4 regions of the Bradyrhizobium sp. 23 genome follow, and region 2 is predicted to be linked to each of the others. Evidence: predicted binding sites of a transcription regulator. Region 2 holds the regulator's gene; each other region holds the start of a gene.

Region 1 (3,765 bases), on a different contig from region 2:
GGATTCATCAAAGAAGAGATGAACGAACACGGCAAGTCCCCCGAGAGCCAGAAGAAGGCCCAGGAAGGTCGTGACTTGCGCAACGAAGGCCGGATCGAAGACGGCAAGCCGCCGAAGACGACGAAGCCGGGCACCGGCCACTAGATCGCGTTCGAAACCCCGTTTGGTGAAAGCCGCCCCTGGTCATGTCAGGGGCGGTTTTTCACGTTCATGACCAGCCGATACGTGCCCATGCGATCTTCCGAAGCTGTGATCCTCCGAAGGTGCCGTCCTACAAAAATAGCCGGAGGCTCGAAGCATGCAGGGCGATGGCTGGTAGAACGCTCCGGCTGTTGTATGGTCGAACGTTTCTTGTGAGGGGCTGATGAAGATTGCCATTGTTGTCGCCGGCTTGATCGTTGTTGTTGCCGCCGTTCTCGTGGCGGTACAGCCCGGCTTTCTAAAGCCTGCGTCACTGGCACTCGTGAAGAAGCCCGACATCCTCGGCTTTTCGCCAGGGATGACATTCGACGAAACCAACAAGCTCGTCACGCAACGTCGCTACCGCTGCCGTCAGATTCGCGATTCCTACGTCCTGGAGTGCGCAGTCGACGGCGCCAAGGTCACGATCTTTGCCGACGACGTTGACCCTGGGAATCCCGATCCCAAACATCCCATCTGGCGCGTCATTGCGGAGTTGAACAATCCGGTCCCCAAGACGCTGCAGTCAAATCGATCTCCGACCAGTTCAACGCCCAGCCAACCCGCGACGCTCGGGAAGGATGGATATGGACCGTCGGCCGTGGCCTGAAGCTCAGCTATGACGGCGCCGCCTTGAAGCTCGTGGACGAAGCCGAGGAAATCAGGCGTGGCAAGCAGGAAGCAAAGCGCTAGGGAGCGCGACGCCGGGTGCCCTTCAGTGACGAAACCGGTTGACGGCCAACAGCGGCAGCCATGATCCCAGCACCATGCAGATCGCAATGGCTGCGACTAGGACGTATTTCAGGGGATGTTGCGAGGACGCGAGCGAACCTTCGAGGTGAAGGTATGGCAGCATCGCCTCCACGGCCATCCCGATCAGGGCAACCGCAACCAGCCCGCCAACCGCCGAAGCGAACAGGTTGACGATCCATCCGATCGCGCCGCGCTCGTTCGACCAAGCCTCGTAGATCGCGACAGCCAGCATCACGAGCACAAAGACCAGCATGAAGCTCATCGAGCCGCCGACGCTCGCCTTCGACCCGAAGATTTCCACCAGCAGCATGGCCGCCACCGCGAGCAGTGTGATCGCCTTCACGACTTTCCTCTTTGGTGTCTCAGCACATAGGCCGCGAAGCCAATTCCGATGCCGAGCAGGCTTTGCAGCATGGCGGTTGGTCGCGCCGGGCTTCGCCGGGGTTCAACAAATTGCACTCGGAGAACTGCAGGACCGCCGCGCAGTGACGACCGAAGGCCGGGGACCGATCTATGCAGCTTGCCTATTGGAAAGCCGCTCGAACGCCGTGATGGCCCGGTTGGCCAGCATGAGGCGTCTGTGCTCGCCCTTGCGGACCATCTCTTCGACGGCGGCCGAGAGAAAGCGGCTGGTGAACGGCGCGTCGCTGATTTGTGCGGTGCGCTCCAGATAATCCCAGGCGATCTGCACGGAATGTTCGATGAGATGGGACAGGTTCTCGCTCATGCAGAACCTACGCTTGGCGGGAGCGCTTGTTCCGCGCTGGCCAGTAGGTCGGTTCTTCATGGCAGATCTCGAGACGTTCAATTTCCGCACGTTTTCGACTGACGAACAAATGAGGAACGACAAGCGCGCGCCGACGTTAGGTGGAAAAGGAGAGATCGCGATGGCTGACAAGACAGCTGACAACACCGGGGACAACACACAAAAGGATCCGAAGGATTGGGTTTCCGGCGACGACCCGATGACCGGCGCCCAGGAATCCTACCTCAAGACCCTCGCCGAGCAGGCGCACAAGCCCCTCCCCAAGAAGGATCTGACCAAGGCAGAGGCGTCAGAGCTGATCGACACGATGCGGCAAAAGGCCGGGCTCGAGAAGTAGACAGCGGGCATGTACGCCCCGCCCCTGCGAGACGGAAGAACATGACTCACCGATGATCAGAAGTGTCGCGGGAAGGTTGCAGGCGTTCGGCCAACGCTGCATTCACAAACGTTGAGCGCGCTGCATTTCGTCGGGCACAGACAGCGTCGATTGAGCGCACGATCCCGCAATGTCGATTCCACAACTTCAATGCCGGGATCGGGGCCTGTCGCTTTGCGAGCCGGGCACTCATCCTGCTTTGCCTTGCTTCACGTCATGTACGATGTCACCGATGGTGCTTCCCACGACAATCGCGGCAACAACAGGCCAACCGGCGGCTACCATAAGGATGGCCCCGTAGCGCATGTCTTCGCCGGGCCGTTTGTAACTGTCTCGGCCCGAGAACAGGAGCACCGCGATCAGGCAGCCAACTGCGTATCGTCTAAACCATTTCACGACGAGAGACCTTCGTTTACGGGCATTCGTCGCCTCCAACTCCGTCGTGGTTCATGATGTCGGCCGTCCGGCCGCTCGCCGGCAGGCGAAATTTCAGACGATCATGCAAGGCGCGTCAGGCGCCTTGCATGACCTGCTGCCGCTCATTTTCTTGAGCGCGCTGAGCATCGGCTCCGCGCCGAGCTCAGTTCTGTCACTTCGGCAGATCGCGGATTGCCAGCTTGATGACTGTAAGGACAACGAAAGCGGGCGCCCCGTAAACGATGGCGTTCACGGCCCAAGTGATGGCGACGCCCAAGAAAACGGAACTGCCGACAGCTCCCCAGAAAAGGTAAGCTGCGGATATACCCGGCATCTCCCATGCCATCACAGGGGTGGAGTAGTCGGTTAGCTGCTCCATGACGAGCAGCACCGTCGAGACGAGGGCCCCGATTGCCAGTGCGACGGTGAGAACGGATTTCATTGTCTTCAAAGGCCCAACAGCGCCATCACGATCGGAATCATAAAAAAGGCTGCCAGGCCGAGGAGGCCTCCTACGGCAATCTTCACCCAACGCCGTTGGATTTTCGGCTCGAGCCATGTCGCCAGTTTGACCCAGAGCGCATACGCCCATCCGGCAACAATCGAGCGGATAAGTGCAAACAGAAGCTCGCCTAGAATATTGGCCATAGCGGTTAGTCGCGTCAGCTCCGCGGGGAGTTCATCTGCCAACGGCTAAACAACCCCGTGTCCCCCGTGAATGAGGTGGCCAAGTTCTGCGGTTTGCGTCACCGTTCTGAGGACCCGGTTAGCGCTGTGGAGCTTCGTGAAGGGCTCGTTTTCTAGCGCTTGAGCACTGCCATCGCCATTCACGGCGCGCTCGGCGCGGCATCGTGACTGCTGACATCAGGGTGGCAGCAGCGATGTGCGACGAGCGCCGCGATGCCGCTCAATCTGGGGTCAACAAAGGACATGTCATGAAGTACGCCTCCACTCGCCTGATCGCCACTGACATCAAAATCATGGTTTCGTTCTACGAAATGGTGACCGGAGTTTCCGCCGAATGGCTCGCGCCGGTGTTCGCCAAGATCGTGACGCCGGGCGCCAACCTGGCAATCGGCGCAGCCGAGACGGTCGCGCTCTGGAAAGAAAACAGTGCCGAGCCCGGCGCCGACCGCACCGCCGTGATCGAGTTTCAGGTTGAAGACATCGATGCGGATTATCAGCGCCTGAAAGACAAGGTTACGCTGGTGCACAAGTTGAAAACGATGCCATGGGGCAACAGGACGTTCCAGTTTCGCGACCCCGAAGGCAC
Region 2 (3,765 bases):
AGTCACCGGCAGTTGCAGCACCGTCGCGCGCTGGCCTTCGACGAGCTGCGTCACCAGCACGTATTTGCCGTCGGGGAATTCGATCGCATCATGATGGCGGTCGGGAACGTGCGGATCGATCTTGCCGAACTTGCCCACGCGGGAATTGATGGTGCGCGTCCAGATCCAGCGATTGTCGTAGCGGACGTCGTCGGCGAAGGCGAGCTCCGTCCCCGGCAGCAGGCAGACGGCAACAGACGGATCGGCTGCAGAGGCGAAGCCGCGCGTCGAGGTGCCGCGGAAGCTTGTCGTGACGATCGTCTCGCCGACTTCGGCGGGGCGCGACGCGACGGCATGTAGGCTGTAGTCACACATCGGGTGCTCCTCATGCTGGGATAGCAACCCGCGTCTCTTATCGAGGCGCAGGCCTCTATCAGAGTGGAAGCACGAACGCTCTGCTTGGTTGTGGGCAAATCTGCGGCTGGCTTCCGCAAGCCGCGATCACATTATCTTTCCCGAATTCAATAGGAACAAAGCTCGCCGCGATGCATTCGGGAGGCGCGTACGCGAACATTGCCAACTTGGCTGCAACGGCCGAACTTGACCGCTGGTCGCTGTTTCCTCGAACAACCGAGCCGCGAAGCGGTGCTGCTTGAAGCGGTGCTGCTTCGTCGGCGTGGCGAGGAGCCAGCGTTGGAGGAGGGGCCGGATAGTCTGTGCAGAACCAGAAAGGCTATCCAGCCGGAGCGGACGATGATCCGCTCCAATCTCTGACCGGCGATGCCGATCGGAAGCGCGCGAGGCGCCAAGCACCTCCGGCATGAAGTGCTTCCGATATGAAGTACTGCCGATAGAAAGACTCCCGGTATCAGTACTTCCGGTAAAGCCCGATCAGCTTGCCCTGAATCTTCACCCGGTTGGGCGGCAGGATGCGGACCTCATAGGCCGCGTTGGCGGGCTCGAGCGCGATCGAGGCGCCGCGACGGCGGAAGCGCTTCAGCGTCGCTTCCTCGTCGTCGATCAGCGCCACCACGATGTCGCCGGTATCGGCGCTCTCGTTGCGCTGGATCAGGGCCATGTCGCCGTCGAGAATGCCGGCTTCGACCATCGAGTCGCCGCGCACTTCCAGCGCGTAATGCTCGCCCGAGCCGAGCATGTCAGGCGGTACGCTGATAGTATGGCTGCGGGTCTGCAACGCCTCGATCGGCGTGCCGGCCGCGATGCGGCCCATCACCGGCACCGCGACGGGACGTTCGCCCTCGTCAGCGGGCAGGCTCGCGCTCGCACGCACCTTGCCGAGATTGCCCTCGATGACGCTCGGCGTGAAGCCGCGGCGGCTGCCAGCGGCTGCCTGGAGCTCCGGCAGCTTGATGACTTCAATCGCACGGGCGCGGTTGGGCAGGCGTCGGATGAAGCCACGCTCCTCGAGCGCCGTGATCAGGCGATGGATGCCCGACTTCGAGCGCAGATCGAGCGCATCCTTCATCTCGTCGAAGGAGGGCGGCACGCCGCTTTCCTTCAGACGCTCACTGATGAACCGCAGAAGCTCGTATTGTTTGCGCGTTAACATCTCGACCAAAGTCCCCCGGTTGATGTCGTCCGATTCCGAGACGCTGAATTCGGCCATAAGCCGCTGCATGCTCGAAACAAATCATGAACAGACACTATATGTTCGATACATGTTCCGCAACTGCTTAATTTACCGTGAACAGAGCAAAGTGCGCGGAACGCGCGTTGCGGGGGCGCTCAGACGGGGAGCCGCAACACTTCGCAAGCCGTGCCGGCTTCGGCCTTCGGCGCGAATGGTGCGCGGACGAGAAGTACCTGTGCTGCAGCGAGATTCGCAAGCAGCGAAGAGTCCTGATGATTGACGGGAACAACGACGCGTGTGCCATCGTCACGCTCCTCAAGATGCGCGCGCAGATAGTCCTCGCGCTGGTCGTTGGCGCCGACGTCGCGGCCGAGCACGGCGCGTTCACGGCGATGGTGAATCACTGAACGGCCCGACAGGGCGCGAATCAGCGGCACCATGAACAGGAAAGCGCACACGTAGGACGATACGGGATTGCCCGGCAGGCCGATCACACCCATTGCGCCGAGTCGCCCGTGCATCATCGGCTTGCCTGGCCGCATCGCGATCTTCCAGAACGCCATCGCGATGCCTTCGTCCCGCAGTGCCTGCTGGACCAGATCGTGGTCGCCGACCGATGCGCCGCCGGTCGTGATCAGGACGTCGGCGCCGCTCTCGCGGGCGCGGCGGATGCCGGCGGTGGTGGCCTCGAGCGTGTCGGCGGCAATACCGAGGTCGATGGTCTCGGCGCCCTCGCTGCGGGCGAGCGCGTGCAGGGCGTAGCCGTTGGAATAGACGATCTGGCCGTGGCCGGGCGTGGTGCCCGGCATCACCAGCTCGTCGCCGGTGGCGAGAATCGCGACCTTCGGACGCCTGACAACGGCAAGGTGCGGATGATTCATCCCGGCGGCGAGCGCGAGGTCTCGCTCGGTCAGACGGCTTCCCTTGCGCAGGAGCACGTCGCCCTCGCGGAAATCGACGCCGGCGGGGCGGATGTGCCGGCCGGCGATCGCGGCTTCCTTGATCGTGATGCGCTTGCCGGCGGCGACCGTGTCCTCCTGGATCACGACGGCGTCCGCGCCAAAGGGAACGACGCCGCCGGTGAAGATCCGCACGGCCTCGCCGGCTCCGACCGTCCCCTCGAACGGTCGGCCCGCTGCGACTTCGCCGATGACGGTGAGCTCCGAATCGATCGTCGCGGCATCGGCCGCGCGCACCGCGTAGCCGTCCATCGCCGACATCGCTTGCGGCGGCTGCGTGCGCCGCGCCACGACGTCACGCGCGAGCACGCGATGGTAGGCCTCGTCGAGGGAAATCATTTCTTCCGGCAGCGGCTCTGCACCCGCCAGCACCGCGGCAAGCGCGTCAGAAACCGGCATCAAGGCCACGGCGAAAACTCCTGCTCGGCACGTTCGGGCGAATGTTCCGCACGTCTTCTAGCCGAGCGCAGGCGCAGAGGCAAAAGCGGCTGAGCAGGCACAGTCATCCCGCCCCTTCACATTGTTCCGGAAGGCAGGATCAAGCGCGTCGCGGCATGATCCGAAGGAGGTCACAGATCGGCAGGAGAGTGGTCATGGAAGCGACGAAAATCATGGCAAGGCGAGAACGCGCCATGGCCTGAATCGATCAGCTCCCTGCCTGCCCGGGAGTTACGTCGGGCGCCTTGGATCCCTGATCCTTGTCGGGCAGCGGGTCGGCTTGGGATTTCAGGTCGGCGGCCTTGCTCACAAGCTTGGCGGAAAGGTCCGAATCTGAAGTTGTCCTCGCGAATTCAAGAAGAAGAGAGGCCTGCTTGGTGAGGTAGGTTTTGCCCAGCACGATGATGCATCCGTCCGTAGAAGTCCCAACGGACGCTAAGAGTCCGGAAGGCGGTATTCCGTTCCCGGAACTCTGTATAAAAATGTACAAAGTGATCCGGTTCCTCAATTTTTCAAAATTGGTCCGTCGGGCCGTGCCGTCGTGGGTTTCGCGACAACGGACCGTCGTCAAATGCCCAATGCCTTCAATGCGTTCCCGACGTCACGCGGCGAGGTCACATGCACCGCCGTCAAGCCGCGCGCGCGCGCTCCCTCGATGTTTTCGGCAAGATCGTCGAAGAACACGATGCGCCCGGCGGGCACGCCGATCGCCGCAACGACGTGGTCGAAGGCCTCCGCATCCGGTTTGCGCAGGCCGATGCTGGACGACAAATACAGCTCGCGGAAATGGCCGAGGAG
Region 3 (3,765 bases), on a different contig from region 2:
ATCGTTTCCTCAGCCCGCGGCAGATTGTTCTGCAGCATGTAGGACAGTCCGAGATTGGACAGCACCGACGGCTCGTCCGGCACGATCTTCAGCGCGGCGGCGTAATATTGCTGCGCCTCCTCGTTGCGACCGAGCTGATCGAGCGCGGCGCCTTGCGCCGACAGGATATGCCAGTCGGGATCCTCGGGCGAATGCGCGCGGCCGAGGACGTCGAACGCCTGCTGGAAACTGCCGCTGTCGGCGAGCGCACGGCCGTAGCCGGCGAGCAGCGCCTTGTTGCTGGAATGGGCGAGCACGGCCTGCTCCAGCACCGCGAGCGCCTGCGCGCGCTGGCCGGTCTGGCGCAACGCCTTGCCGTATTCGAGCGCGACGTTGGGATCGCCAGGCTTGGCGCGATAGCGCTCGCGCAGCGCATCCATGTCCGGCTTCACGTCCGGCTTGGCCTCGGCCCTGCCAGCCGTGTCCGACTTTCCGCCGAGCGCGCCGGTGATGTCCTCGATGCCGGTTGTCTGACAGCCGCCGAGGGCCAGGATCAGAAGCGCGGAAAACAGATATCTCGCCGGAAGAGAGGCGACGGACAAACGCTTGGACATACTCTGATCACTCGGCGACTGATCAGAGATGCTTACCGATTAACGCTAAAGTCCCGTTAAGGCGGGGCGCTTCCGAAAGCTCAGTCGGTGAATTCAGCGCCGAACTCGCAGCCGATGCGCCAGCGCAGGCGGCACTGCCGGGAATAGTCGGGCGCGAAGATGATGGTGAATTGCGGCGGCACTTCCAGAAATTCCGCCACGACTTTCACGCCGCCATCCGAAATATCCGTGATCGTGCAGTCCCGCGGCAGCGAACCCGCGCCAAAATGAATCTTGGCGAGCCGCGTGCACATCCGTCGTTCGCTTCTCCGGCGATTTGCAAGCATTTGAATTGTTCACCCGTTAGACCACGGCCCATCCCGCACCCCTAGGAGTAGCGGACATTCGTTGGAATGTGCTGAGCAGAGCAGCTTGCATTCGAGGCGTAGTGTCTTCGTCGTGTTTACGATTGGTTAGGACCTTCCGGCGCCCCTCGACCCGTTCCTGTATTGTTCTTGCAAGAATTGGCCCGCTCTGCTACCCCTAATTGTGCAAAAGGGCAGGCTGGTTCGGGCATGGTTCAGCGGGTTTCTACCGTCGCCTTTGAGGGGATCGAGGCCCGCGCGGTCGACGTGCAGGTGCAGGTCGCGCCCGGTCTGCCGGCCTTCGCGATCGTCGGTCTCCCGGACAAGGCGGTGTCGGAGGCGCGCGAGCGGGTCCGCTCGGCGCTGATCGCCTCGGGGCTGGCGCTGCCGGCGCGGCGGATCACCGTCAATCTCGCGCCCGCCGATTTGCCCAAGGAGGGCAGCCATTATGACCTGCCGATCGCGCTCGGCCTGATGGGGGCGATCGGCGCGATCCCTCCGGATGCGCTGTCCGGCTTCACCGTTCTGGGCGAGCTTGGCCTCGACGGATCGATCGCGCCGGTGGCCGGTGTTCTTCCCGCCGCGATCGGCGCCAATGTGCGCGAGGAGGGGCTGATTTGTCCGGCGGCTTGCGGCTCGGAAGCGGCATGGGCGAGCCCGGACATCCAGATCATCGCCGCAAGTTCGCTGATCCAGATAGCCAACCATTTCAAGGGAACGCAGGTGCTGTCGCGGCCTGTGCCGAAGGTGCATGAAGCAGCAAGCTCGCCGCTCGACCTGCGCGACATCAAGGGCCAGGAGAGCGCCAAGCGGGCGCTGGAGATCGCGGCCGCCGGCGGCCATCACCTGCTGATGATCGGCGCGCCCGGCGCCGGCAAATCGATGCTGGCGGCACGCCTGCCCTCGATCCTGCCGCCGCTGTCACCGGGCGAGTTGCTCGAGGTCTCGATGATCGCCTCTGTTGCCGGCGAGATCGAGGGCGGCGCACTGACGGCGCGGCGGCCGTTTCGCTCGCCGCATCATTCCGCCAGCATGGCTGCGCTCACCGGCGGCGGCATGCGCGCCCGGCCCGGCGAGATCTCGCTCGCGCATCAGGGCGTGCTGTTCCTCGACGAGCTCCCCGAATTCGATCCGCGCGTGCTGGATTCGCTGCGCCAGCCGCTGGAGAACGGCGAGGTCTCGGTGTCCCGCGCCAATCACCGCGTCACCTATCCCGCACGCTTCATGCTGGTCGCGGCGATGAATCCCTGCCGCTGCGGCAATGCGTTCGAGCCCGGCTATGCCTGCAAGCGCGGCCGCATCGATCGCTGCACGGGCGACTACCAGGCCCGCATCTCGGGGCCGCTGATGGACCGCATCGATTTGCGCATCGAGGTTCCCGCGGTGACCGCGGCCGATTTGATCCTGCCGCCGCCCGCAGAGGGCTCGGCCGAAGTCGCCGCGCGCGTGGCGGCGGCGCGGGATATCCAGCTCGCCCGCTACGCGGACGCCGGCCTGCCGAAGGTTCGCACCAATGCCGAAGCGCCGGCCTCGGTGCTGGAGGAGATTGCCAAACCGGATGCGCAAGGCCAGAAGCTGCTGCGCGACGCCGCCGAGACCATGCGGCTGTCGGCGCGCGGCTATCACCGCGTGTTGCGGGTGGCGCGCACGCTGGCCGATCTCGATCATGCGGACAGGATCGGCCGGCTGCATCTCGCCGAGGCCTTGTCCTACCGCGCACTCGCGGAGGATGTGCGCCAGATCGCCTGACCGATACGCCCGCGGCATCTTCCTGACGAACAGCACGTTCCCCGAGAGTGAAGCTATGACCGACGCCAATGCCTGCACCATCAGATTTGTTCGTGCGTCCCAATACGCTGATTGGCTGAGGTCATACGAGCTGTGGGTCAACGGGACCAGCGTTGGGAAGCTTGCGCGCAACGGCGTGTTGGAGATCACGCTGCCGGCCGGCGCCTGCACGATCGAGGCGACCATTGATTGGGGCAGGAGCCAGCCGCTCGTCGTTCGCACCACTCCCGGCCAAACCGTCGAGATCGAGGTCAGGAACAGGTGGGGTGCCTGGGCGGCGCTGTGGGCGATCAGCTTCGGCAAAAACAGCTATTTGGTTCTCACTGAAGTCGAGCGAAAAACGAACAGAAGCGCCTGACCGACTGAGATCCTCATCCCCGGATACCGGCATCAACCCGGCGGTAACGAGTTTCCTTTACGCTCTGCAAACCATAAGGCCCATCAGTTCCCCGTACCGGGCCCGGCGAGTAGCGCGTCATGTTGCGTTTCAAGATCCTGGCGTCGGTTGTTCCCCTGTTGGCGGCCGCGGTGTTTGCCCGAAGCGAGATCGGATCGGTCTCGCATCCCTGCATCGCCCTCGGCGACACCTCGGTCGAGCTGACGTCGCTGTTCTGGACCGCCGGCGTGCATGTCGCCTTCACCGATGATCCCGCGCGCGCCACGGTGCGGGTTCAGATCACCGAGGATGCGGACGCGGCCGACTTCGCCGTCGTCGACGACGGCCTCGGCTCGGAATCGGAGTCCTGCCAGGCCAACCCCTCGACTCGCCTGATCTCGATTGCCGCGCAGCCCGTCGACGGCGGTCAGGTGATCTATCTCTCCACCGAGGGGCCGGCGGATTACCGTGTCTATGTGCGCTCGAAAACCTTCTCGCAGCGCGAGGCGGCGGCGCTGATCGTCGGCGCCCGCGGCGGCCACCGCCGTCTCCAGGCCGCCTCGCTTTGAGCCGCGTCGCTTTGCGCCGTTAACGCCTCGTCAACCCTGTTTGGAGGCGGTCGCAGGGCCTCAAACTGTTCGCAAGGTCGGCGGCACATCGTCGT
Region 4 (3,765 bases), on a different contig from region 2:
TCAACTGGGTCGGCCTGCAGCATGCCGGCACGCGTTCGGGGCTCGTGACCATGGGTGATGGCTGGATCAATCCGGCGCAGGTGAAGCTAGTCGGCGATGCCGTGCGGGCCGCTTGCGACAAGGCCGACGGCTCCGATGACGCGCTGGTGCAAGATCCCGTTTCCTGCAAGGCGGCCTTCAAGGTGGAGACGCTGCGTTGCGCGAGCGGCAAGACGGGCGATCAGTGCCTCACCGACGCACAGATCAAGGCGATCGAGACCTTGCATGCGACCTACAAATTCCCGTTCGCGCTCGCCAATGGCCTCGACGATTATCCGGGCTGGGGCGTGTCGGGCGAGGACACGCCGGCGGTCGGCCCGACCGGCGGCTGGGTCGCGTGGTGGCTTGGCACGGCGCCTCCCGCGCAGCCGCCCGCGCCCAATAATGGCATCGCCTGGATCTACGGCGCCGGCGGCATCCAATACGTGTTCGCGCGCGATCCCAAGCTCGACGTGACGACGTATAAGCCCGAAGCGCACAAGGCGCGGCTGCTCGAGGTCTCCAGCCTGATGGATTCCACCGACCCCGACCTCAGCCGCTTCCGCGCTCGCGGCGGCCGGCTGATCATGCTCGAACATATGGCGGACTACGCGCAAAGCCCCTATGCCGGCATCCGCTATTTCGAGAACGTCGAACGCAAGGTCGGCAAAGCCGAGACGGCCGAGTTCGCGCGGCTCTACACCGCGCCAGGGGTCGACCATGTCGGCTCCGGCGCGCCGGCCAATGTCGACATGCTGAGCGTGCTGGTCGACTGGGTCGAAAAGGGCAGGGCGCCCGGCGATCTGGAAGTTACCGAGCAGAAGGTCGAGGCGCCGTCGTTTGCGACGCTTCGCGCGCTGCCGCTGTGCCGCTGGCCGGCCTGGCCGCACTACAAGAGCGGCCCAGTGACGGAGGCGTCGAGCTTCATGTGCGCGCCGTAGCAGGCGCGCCACTTCGGAGCGTCACCCGGTGGCCATTGCCTGCGCGCCGCCGAGCAGCTGCGCGTTAAGCCGGCCGCCGGAGAACAGCATGTCGTCAAGCGCCTCGTCGATATCGGCCGAGATCACGGTGTTGCCGCCGTCCCGCGCGATGCTTCCTTGCGCCAGCCGCCGCATCAGCTCCTTGATGAAGGCGCAACTCGTGCCCTCGCTGCGTCGGGCAGCCTCCGCGATCACGGCCCCCTCGAGCGGCAATCCCCTGCCGTAGAGCCGGACCAGCTTGCCGCGGCCGGTCTCGTCTGGCAGCGGCACTTCGATGGCTTGATCGATGCGGCCGGGGCGACCCGCGAGAGCTCCCTCGAGGTCCTCCGGCCGGTTGGTGGTCAGGACGAACAGGATGTCGGCGTCTTCCTTCAGCCCGTCCATCTCGTTGAGCAGCTTGTTCAGCATGGATTCCTCACACGGCCCCATGTCATCGCGGTCGCGGGCGATGAGATCGACATCCTCGATCACCACCATCGACGGCTGGAGCAACCGTGCCAGGCTCATATAGGCGCCGAGCAGACCGATCTGCTCGGCCGTGATGATCAGCGTCGTATGCCCGGGCAAATGCGTTGCGAGATAACGGATCGTGTGGGTCTTGCCAGTGCCCGGCGGCCCGTACAGCAAGATGCCTTTGCGTGTCGATTGACCCAGCCGGCGCAATTGGTCTCGGGTGTTGACGAAGGTCAGAACGTTGCGATCGAGCAGCCGCAGGGTCTGCTCCGGCAGGATCACCTCGTCGCGCGCGACCTGCGGCAAGCGATGCACCGTGATGCCGCGCGAGCGACCGCGATAGTCGGAATCGGCATCGAGCGACAGGATCTTGCCGCGATAGGTCCGCGCAGCCTGTACGGCTTCTTCCAATTCACTGAAGCATTGCTGGACGAGAGCCGCGCCTGCGGAACCTGAGGGTACCAGGATTTCGATCCGAATTCCGGGCTCGCGACTGTATTCGCGGTGTGCGCAGAGCAAAACCGCATAGCGGAGATGATCCTGCTCACACAGCCACAGCCCGTTATCCAGACACTTGACCGGGCTCTTCTCGCCTACGTCGACGTCGGAATATTGCAGCGGGGCAATCGCGATCGCATAGCGGCCCTCCTTGAGCAGTCGTGGAATCGACAGCGTTTCGTAGCGCTGCTCCTCGTTCAGTCCCACCAGCCGGATGGCCTTGCCGAAGAGCCGGTCGACGGCGGCCTGGAGATCGACCCGCATGTGGCCGGGAAATTGGCGGATCGTGGTCACGAGTTTGCTGCGCGCAGTGCTGGCAAGGTGCCAATCGAGAATGTCGCATGCAAAGTCGAAATTCTCCTCTCGCTCGTTCGAGGGCTCATCCGCCGCACGCATGCATTCGCTGCACAGCCAGACCGTGCGGCTGCCGATACGAACGTCGGTCTGTCCCTCAGGCTTGCCACAGAGTTCGCAAGGACTCTTGACCGCCTCTAGCGTGACCTGCAGTTGGTGGCCGGCCAATTCGATGGATTGTTGCGCAGATTTGAAAAGGGCTTCGGCAACCGATTGCGGGTAAGGTCCGCAAACCGCTTTTTCCTTCTGCTCGATCTGGGTGATCAGCGCGGTCGCTTCACGGTCTGATTTGCCGAAAACCTGCCGAAGCAGATCCATCACGAATTGGTCCGGCGTATCATCGTCATTATGAATTATGAGCTGGGTCGGCTGGTTCTCGCCACGCATACTGTTCATCACGAAAGGCCTCCGGGACAATCTATGATTGAATAGAACGAATAGAGAACATAAAGGGAAGCGGCCGTCAAGCGTGACGGCGGCGGCTAATTGCGATTGGTGGGTGAGGTCCTGGTGCGCCGGGGCGGCCCTGTTCCTCGACGACTGCCGCGGCACATGTCCAGCTGCCGTCCTTTGACAATCTGATCCGCCTCGATTATCTATTTCGCATGCGAAATAAAGACGAGGGCGCGAGACACCATCGGTTGATCTACCTGTTGAGCGTGGCGCAGCGGCGCGTGCAGCGCTGGATGGCGGCGCAGCCTTCGAGCGAGGTCACGCCGGCGCAAGCGGGGCTGCTGTTCATCCTCGGCAAGCAGAACGGCGTCCTGATGGGTGAGGTGGGCGCGGCGCTCGACATGGGGCCGGCCGGCATCTCGGGGCTGGTCGACCGTACGGCGGCGGCTAAACTGGTCGAGCGGCGCGCGGATCACGAGGATGGTCGCGCCTGGCGCGTCTGGCTGACGCCGAAGGGGCGGACGGCACTGGCGCAGGCGAAGGCCAGCGCGGCACGGGTCAACGCGGCGTTGACGGACGGATTCACCAGTTCGGAGATCGATATCGTCGCGCGCTGGCTGACCAGCATTCAGGACAAGTTTCCAAGACAGCTTTCAACAGAGCTTTCTAGAGATCCATAGGAATAGAGGAGAGACCCATGACCGAGCACGTCCGGATCCGGAACGACGGCGGAATTCTCACGCTCACGCTGGCACGCCCCGACAAGAAGAATGCGCTGACGGATGCGATGTACGGCAAGCTCGCCGATGCCATCGAATCAGCCGAGCACGATCCGTCGGTCCGCGTGATCCTGATCCGCGGCGAAGGCGACATGTTTACCGCCGGCAACGATGTCGGCGAGTTCGCGGCGGTCGCGGCGGGCAAGTCGGAAGGAAGCCGCAACGTCGTGCGCTTCATCCAGTCGCTGGCGCGCTGCTCCCGGCCCTTGGTGGCCGCGGTGCAGGGCCGCGCCGTCGGCGTCGGCACCACGATGCTGCTGCATTGCGACCTCGTCGTGCTTGCCGCCAAC

What was found. The regulator LexA, encoded in region 2, represses DNA repair genes until DNA is damaged. The targets are predictions, from matches to a motif close to TGTTCNNNNTGTGTTCNG.
Region 1: a site for LexA is predicted at 1,762-1,779, ahead of IVB32_RS29820 (DUF3072 domain-containing protein). Genes of this name have one in related genera too.
Region 3: a site for LexA is predicted at 1,072-1,089, ahead of IVB32_RS39495 (YifB family Mg chelatase-like AAA ATPase). Genes of this name have one in related genera too.
Region 4: a site for LexA is predicted at 2,733-2,750, ahead of IVB32_RS21820 (ATP-dependent Clp protease adaptor ClpS). Genes of this name have one in related genera too.

Annotation. Positions count from the first base shown of each region.
Region 1 is NZ_JADPJF010000124.1:132,663-136,427, reverse strand. Features, by position in the region: gene IVB32_RS29840 (hypothetical protein) at 1-144, shown strand, start outside; partial or broken gene IVB32_RS29835 (hypothetical protein) at 365-873, shown strand; gene IVB32_RS29830 (hypothetical protein) at 896-1,276, opposite strand; gene IVB32_RS29825 (hypothetical protein) at 1,445-1,660, opposite strand; gene IVB32_RS29820 (DUF3072 domain-containing protein) at 1,821-2,036, shown strand; gene IVB32_RS29815 (hypothetical protein) at 2,665-2,934, opposite strand; gene IVB32_RS29810 (hypothetical protein) at 2,940-3,140, opposite strand; gene IVB32_RS29805 (VOC family protein) at 3,428-3,765, shown strand, end outside.
Region 2 is NZ_JADPJF010000042.1:283,303-287,067, forward strand. Features, by position in the region: gene IVB32_RS11110 (hypothetical protein) at 1-354, opposite strand, end outside; gene lexA (transcriptional repressor LexA) at 848-1,549, opposite strand; gene glp (gephyrin-like molybdotransferase Glp) at 1,726-2,937, opposite strand; gene IVB32_RS11125 (hypothetical protein) at 3,176-3,367, opposite strand; gene IVB32_RS11130 (HAD family phosphatase) at 3,535-3,765, opposite strand, start outside.
Region 3 is NZ_JADPJF010000151.1:514,071-517,835, forward strand. Features, by position in the region: gene IVB32_RS39485 (tetratricopeptide repeat protein) at 1-593, opposite strand, end outside; gene IVB32_RS39490 (PilZ domain-containing protein) at 674-919, opposite strand; gene IVB32_RS39495 (YifB family Mg chelatase-like AAA ATPase) at 1,148-2,686, shown strand; gene IVB32_RS39500 (hypothetical protein) at 2,865-3,083, shown strand; gene IVB32_RS39505 (hypothetical protein) at 3,203-3,670, shown strand.
Region 4 is NZ_JADPJF010000088.1:180,363-184,127, forward strand. Features, by position in the region: gene IVB32_RS21815 (tannase/feruloyl esterase family alpha/beta hydrolase) at 1-959, shown strand, start outside; gene IVB32_RS21820 (ATP-dependent Clp protease adaptor ClpS) at 981-2,699, opposite strand; gene IVB32_RS21825 (MarR family winged helix-turn-helix transcriptional regulator) at 2,909-3,376, shown strand; gene IVB32_RS21830 (enoyl-CoA hydratase) at 3,394-3,765, shown strand, end outside.